DNA from 2 places in the Micromonospora sp. NPDC023737 genome. Region 2 is predicted to be linked to the other one. Evidence: riboswitches for the same ligand, from Rfam matches in the RefSeq annotation. Region 2 holds a riboswitch; the other holds the start of a gene.
The links. A riboswitch is a leader RNA that binds a small molecule or an ion and turns the genes downstream of it on or off. The one in region 2 is predicted to bind cobalamin.
Positions count from the first base shown of each region.

Region 1: another riboswitch for cobalamin. It lies ahead of cobN (cobaltochelatase subunit CobN); the one in region 2 lies ahead of AB0F98_RS12385 (energy-coupling factor ABC transporter permease).

Region 1 is NZ_JBFAAL010000013.1:93,990-97,384, reverse strand. Features, by position in the region: gene cobN (cobaltochelatase subunit CobN) at 1-2,061, opposite strand, end outside; cobalamin riboswitch at 2,401-2,530, opposite strand; gene AB0F98_RS24305 (MBL fold metallo-hydrolase) at 2,858-3,395, shown strand, end outside.
Region 2 is NZ_JBFAAL010000004.1:266,140-269,534, forward strand. Features, by position in the region: gene AB0F98_RS12370 (ATP-binding cassette domain-containing protein) at 1-69, opposite strand, end outside; gene cbiQ (cobalt ECF transporter T component CbiQ) at 63-806, opposite strand; gene AB0F98_RS12380 (energy-coupling factor ABC transporter substrate-binding protein) at 807-1,127, opposite strand; gene AB0F98_RS12385 (energy-coupling factor ABC transporter permease) at 1,124-1,801, opposite strand; cobalamin riboswitch at 1,830-2,002, opposite strand; cobalamin riboswitch at 2,257-2,475, shown strand; gene AB0F98_RS12390 (ribonucleoside-diphosphate reductase subunit alpha) at 2,597-3,395, shown strand, end outside.

The sequences.
Region 1 (3,395 bases), on a different contig from region 2:
ACTGCCGCCCCACACCTGCGGCGCCCGCAGCACGGCGAGGACCAGGTTCACGCGGACGTCGCCGGTCGGCGCGGCGGCGAGCACGTGCAGACCGTCGCGGATCTGCACGTCCTTGACCTCGCAGAGGTACCCGTCGAGGTGGAGCACGAAGTCGTCGAAGTCCTCGGCGGCGGGCATCTGTTCGGTGTGCAGGTCGTGGTGCAGCTCGGCGGCGCGCACGAGCTGCCAGATCTGCGCCTGCACGGTCGGCACCTTGGCCGGGTCGAGGGCCTGCACTGTCGCGTACTCGTCGAGCAGCTGCTCCAGCTTGGCCAGGTCGCCGTACGTCTCGGCCCGCGCCATCGGCGGTACCAGGTGGTCGACGACCACCGCGTGTGCGCGGCGCTTGGCCTGCGTACCTTCCCCGGGATCGTTGACGATGAACGGGTAGACCAGCGGCAGGTCGCCGAGGACGGCGTCCGGGGCGCAGTCGGCGGCCAGCCCGAGGCCCTTGCCGGGCAGCCATTCGAGGGTGCCGTGCTTGCCGAGGTGCACCACCGCGTCGGCGCCGAAGCCACCGTCGGTGGGCGGGGCGGCCAGCCACCGGTACGCGGCCAGGTAGTGGTGGCTGGGCGGCAGGTCCGGGTCGTGGTAGATGGCGATGGGGTTCTCGCCGAAGCCGCGCGGCGGCTGGATGAGCAGCACCACGTTGCCGAAGCGCAGCCCGGCCAGTACGACGTCGCCGCCGTCGGTGTACAGCTCGCCGGGCGGCTCGCCCCAGTGCGTGCGCATCCGCTCGCGCAGCGCGGCCGGCACCTCGTCGAACCAGCGTCGGTAGACCTCGCCGGGCACCCGCGCCTCGGCGGCGGCGAGCTGCTCGGGGGTGAGCCACTCGACGTCGTGGCCTCCGGCGGCGATCAGGGCGTGGATCAGGGCGTCGCCGTCGTCCGGTGGTGGCGCGTCGCCCAGGTCGTAGCCGGCGTCGGCCAGTGCGCCGAGCAGCCGCACCGCCGAGGCGGGGGTGTCCAGGCCGACGGCGTTGCCGACCCGGGAGTGCTTCGTCGGGTACGAGCTGAGCACGATCGCGAGGCGCTTGTCGGCGTTCGGCAACCGGCGCAGCCGGGCCTGCCGCACCGCGATGCCGGCGACCCGGGCGGCGCGCTCCGGGTCCGCGGCGTAGACGGAGAGGCCGTCGGCGTCGATCTGCTTGAACGAGAACGGCACGGTGATGATCCGGCCGTCGAACTCCGGTACGGCCACCTGCATGGCGGCGTCCAGCGGGGTCAGCCCGGCGTCGGAGCCGGCCCACTGCTCGCGGGTGCTGGTGAGCAGCAACGCCTGGACCACCGGCACGTCGAGCGCGGCGAGCGCGCCGACGTCCCAGGCGTCCTCGTCGCCGCCGGCGGAGGCGTCCGCCGCGACCGCGCCGCCGGCCGCGAGCACCGTGACCAGCAGTGTGTCGCAGCGGGCGAGCAGCGCCAGCGGACCGGCGCCTTCGGTCAGGCCACGCAGCGATCCGCAGTAGACGGGCAGCGCGTTCGCGCCGGCCGCCTCCACCGCGTCGGCGAGGGTGTCCACGAAGGCGGTGTTGCCGGCGAGCGCGTGCGCCCGGTAGAAGACGATGCCGACGGTCGGCCGGTCCGGTTCGGTGGCCCGGTCCCCGTGGACGCCGTACGCCGGGGTGGGCGCGGGCGGCGCGAAGCTCTCGCCGGTGAGCAGCACCGTGTCGGAGAGGAACCGGGCCAGCTGGGCGAGGTTCTCCGGGCCACCCTCGACCAGGTACGCCAGGGCCTGGGTCGCGACGCCGGCGGGCAGGGTGGAGGCCGCCATGAGCTCCGCGTCCGGCGTCGGCTCGCCGCTCAGCACGACCGTCGGCACGCCGGAGCCGAGCACCGTGGCCAGGCCGTCCGGCCACGCCGGTCGGCCGCCGAGGAGCCGTACGACGGCGACGTCCACCCCGTCGAGCAGCGCGGGCACGGACTCGGCGTCGACGCGGGCCGGGTTGGCCAGCCGGTAGTCGGCGCCGCTGGCGCGGGCGGCGAGCAGGTCGGTGTCGGAGGTGGAGAGCAACAGGGTACGCACGGATGGCTCCGGAGAGTGACGCCCGGGTCGCCGTACCGGCGGTCGGGCTGAGGGAGTGGATGGTGCGGGGTTCAGCGGAGGCGGCCAGCCGGCCGGGGCCGGCCGTTCACCGTCGACGTGCCGTACGGGTCAACCGGCGCGGCCGGAAGCGCCCGCGGACCGTCCGATGTGGTCGGTCGAGGTGGCAGCGCCGGGGTCGGCGGCGCGGCGGGCGCGATATCGCAAGGGTGCGCTGATGGCTGCGGGCCGGTCACGGCAATCGCCGTCGGCGCGGTGGACGCGGTGCGTCATCGGGTCCTCCTCGGGTTTCCACGCCCTGGGGTCACATCCCGACGGCCGAAGTATCCTGGCTCCCGGATCGATGCTCACCCCCGGCCTTCCAACCGCGCACGCACGGCCGTGACTCACGAGGGGGGATCGCTCCCCGGTGACAGTGGCGGGACCGCGCCGGAATCGCACCGGCTTCCTTCACTGCCGTCAGGCCGCGAATGCTGCCACACCCGTCGCGGCCGGTCAACGCCGCCCCGACCGGGCGACCAGCACCGAGCGCATCCCCACACGTCGGCGAAAGGCATCGAGGTTCGTCGTCCTGACGTAGTGTCCGACGCCTATCGCCTCGACGCTCGCGGGACCTCCGCCACCGACCTCCGGCGGCCTCCTCCGGTACCGACGCCGACAGCGGCGGGGCGGCGCGTAACCGCTGGCCGGTCGGCAGATGACGGGCCGCACGGCCTACGATCGACCGTCGAAGGGCAAGCGTCCACGGTCGATCCGGGGGGAGATCGCCATCATCGGTATGCGGTTCCACCGTCTCGCCGGGCGGGTGTGGGTCTGCCCCGGCGATCCCGACCCGGCGGCCGTCCAGGCCGGCGTCGCAGTGGTGGCCGACGAACGCGGCAGTGTGATGATCGACGCGGGGCAGAGCCCGGCACACGCCCGCGAGATCCGCGCCGCCCTGCGCGAGGCGGGGCTGCCGGAACCGCGCTGGCTCGTCTACACCCACCACCACTGGGACCACGTGTGGGGCGCCTGCGCCTGGCCCGGCGTGGAGATCGTCGGGCACGTGACCGGCCAGGAGCTGCTACGCGCGGAGGCCGCCCGGCCCTGGAGCCACCGTTACCTGCGCGAGCAGGTCCGGGCCAACCCACGGCTCGCCCCGAGTTTCCGGGCGCGCGCGTTCGCGGTGGACTCGTGGGACGACTTCGCGGTACTGCCTCCGACCCGTACGTTCACCGACTCCGACGAACTGCCGGTGGGGGTGCTCCTGCGCCATGTCGGTGGCCGGCACGCGCCGGACTCGACGGTGGTGCTGGTGCCGGACTCGCGGGTGATGC
Region 2 (3,395 bases):
CAGGACGGGACGGTCCGGCTGGTAGGCGAAGTGCACCCCGGAGAACTCGAGCAGCGGGCCGCTCACCACTGCCACCTCACCACGGCGCTCAGCGCGACTATCAGCACGAGCAGCGCCACGGTCGCCGCCACGAACGGCGCCGACACCCGCCGGGCCTCCACCTGCACCGCGAGTGAACCGGTGTATCCACGCAACGCCAATCCCTCCTCCAGGCGCCGTGCCCGGCTGAACGCCCGTACGAAGATCGCCCCCGCCTGCCCTGCGAGCGAGCGGTAGGCGGTGCGCCAGGTCCGGAAGCCGAGCCGCGCCGCCTGCGCCTCCCGGACCGCGCGCACGCTGTCCACCAGGAGGAAGAGCATCCGGTACGTCAGCGCGGCGACCTCTGTGACGGCCGGGGGAACTCCCAGCCGGTGCAGCCTCGGCAGTACGTCCGACAGCGGCGTGGTGGCGCTGAACAGCAGCAGGCAGATCAGCGCCGCCACCGACCGGCCGGCCGTCTGCGCCGCCGGTACGACGCCTGCGGCGTTGACCGCCAGCCGCGCCGTCGCGTGCATGGTGACCAGTAGCGGCACCGTCGACGTGGCGACGAACAGCAGCGGCACCCGCGCCGCCCGCAGCACCACGGCCGGTGACACCCGGGCTGGCCCGACCAGCAGCACCGCCGCCGCGCCACCCGAGAAGAGCGCGCCCGGCCACGGCGGCAGGGCCACGGCGCAGGCGAGCAGCCCGAGCGACAGCATCGCCTTCTCGGCGGGGTGCCGTGACCGCCACGGTCCGGTGTGCGCCGCGATGTCGAGGGCGAACACCTATTCGCGCGGCGGCTTCGCGGCGGAGCCCCGCAGCCGCTGCCGGGTCCGCGCGACTCCGAAGTAGTAGCCGAGGAAGCCGGCGCCCAGCGCGGCCTGGAGGGCGAACAGTGCCGACTCCACCTCACCCGAGGGTGGTTCGTAGATCGGGGAGAACCACGGCTCGTAGTCGGGGTGGTTGTCGACGATCGCCTGCTCGGCGAGCGCGTCCGCCCCGGCGAACGGCTCGTCGCCCGATCCGAGTCCGAGCGCCACCGGCGCCACCGCCAAGAGCAGCACCACGAGCAGCAGGAGCAGGTTGACCCGGGAGAAGCGCTTCATGCCTGCACCGCCGGCGTCCGCAACACTCCGACCCGGCGCAGGTCATCCCCGCTGACCCGGGTCAGCAGCCGTACCACCAGCACGGAGAGCAGCCCCTCGCTGATCGCCAGCGGAATCTGGGTCAGCGCGAAGATGCCGCCGAACTTCACCAACGCGCCGAGGAACCCGGTCGCCGGGTCGGGGAACGCCAGCGCCAACTGGACGCTGGTGACGCAGTAGGTGGCCAGATCGCCCAGCGCCGCGGCCGCGAAGACAGCCACGTCCAGGCTGCCACCGACCCGGCGGATCAGCGCGTACACCGCGTACGCGACCCACGGCCCGACGATCGCCATCGAGAAGATGTTGGCACCCAGCGTGCTCAGCCCGCCGTGGGCCAGCAACACCGCCTGGAAGAGCAGCACGATGCCGCCCAGCACACTCATCACCGGTGGCCGGAACAGCACCGCGCCCAGCCCGGTGCCGGTCGGATGCGAGCACGAGCCCGTGACCGACGGAATCTTCAACGCGGACAGCACGAACGTGAAGGCTCCCGCTGCTCCGAGCAGCAGTTTCGTCTCCGGATCCCGGCGAACCTGCTGGACCAGCGCCCGGCTGCCATGGACGACGAACGGTGCGGACACCGCGAACCACGCCGCGGCCTGCACCGGGGGCAGGTACCCCTCGGCGATGTGCATCGACGACCTTCCTCTCCAGCACCTCGTGGATGAGATCACTTGTCAAGGCCGGTCTCCTGGCTCCCGGATCGACGCTCACTCCGGCCTTCCCAGGCCCGGATGGGCCCAGTGGCGTCTTCGGAGATCGCTACCCGGTCACAGTGGCGAGGGCCGCGCCGGTATCCCACCGGCTTCCCGTGCACCTTGACGGCGAGAGGCTATCGGGCGAGCGCCGAGCGGGGCAAGCGGCCGAGAGGTGCCGTGACCGACACCGCCTGGCCGCTCACGGCCGCGGCATCGGCTCCGGTCCACGTCGTTCGGAGGGCGACGTACCCGCCGGGCACGGCGTGAGCGGGTCCTGGCCGCCCGACTGGTGACGACCGGATCGCGGGCCGCGCGACACGATCCGGCGACGGTGAGAAAGGCGACACGCTGACGGAACATCTAGTGTTGCCATCCCAAGGATGGCGGCATATATGGTGTCCCACGCAGCTGGTTCGGCCGTACCTGCACGGTGCGGCCGAGGCAAGAGGGAACCCGGTGGGAATCCGGGACTGCCCCGCAGCGGTGAGTGGGAACGAACGCCGTCATCAAGCACTGGGCCTCGCCGGCCCGGGAAGCGACGGCCAGTAGGCGACCGGGTGTCCCGGTCACGCCCGCGAGTCCGAAGACCTGCCAGCGCGCCGTACGCGTTCGCGGACGGCGGTCGGAGGTCGCGTGGGACGACCGACGCCATCAAGTGGACCGGCAAACCCCGCCGTCGCCATGGCGTTCTCCCGCGTGCCCGAGGCCATCGGAGACAGGCGAGGAGGCGGCATGACGGTCGTGTGGGAGAGGTCCGGGTCCGGTTCGGACGCGCCGGAGCAGCGCCGGCAGGCGATGCGGGTGCGCAAGCGCGACGGCGACACCGAGCCGGTGGACGTCAACAAGATCGTCAAGGCGGTCGAGCGGTGGGTCAGCGATCTGGACGAGGTGGACCCGCTGCGGGTCGCCACGAAGACGATCAGCGGGCTCTACGACGGTGCGACCACCGAGGAGCTGGACAAGCTGTCCATCCAGACGGCGGCCGAGCTGATCGGCGAGGAGCCGCAGTATTCCAGGCTGGCGGCGCGGTTGCTGGCCGCGTACGTGGACAAGGAGGTCCGCGGGCAGGACGTGACGAGCTTCAGCCAGTCCATCCGGTACGCCCACGGCCTGGGTCTGATCGGTGACGACACGGCCGCGTTCGTGGCCCGCAACGCACGCGAGCTCGACGAAGCCGTGGACCCGACCGGTGATCTGCGGTTCGAGTACTTCGGCCTGCGTACGGTCGCGGACCGGTACCTGCTGCGCCACCCGGATTCGCGGCTGGTGGTGGAGACACCGCAGTACTGGCTGCTGCGGGTGGCCTGCGGGCTCTCCGAGACGCCGGCGGAGGCGATCGAGTTCTACCGGTTGATGTCGTCGCTGGCGTACCTGCCGAGCTCGCCGACCCTGTTCAACTCAGGTACCCGGCACACGCAGATGTCGTCCTGCTTCCTGGTCGACTCGCCCCGCGACGAGTTGGACTCGATCTACGAGCGGTACCACCAGGTGGCACGGCTGTCGAAGTTCTCCGGTGGCATCGGGATCTCCT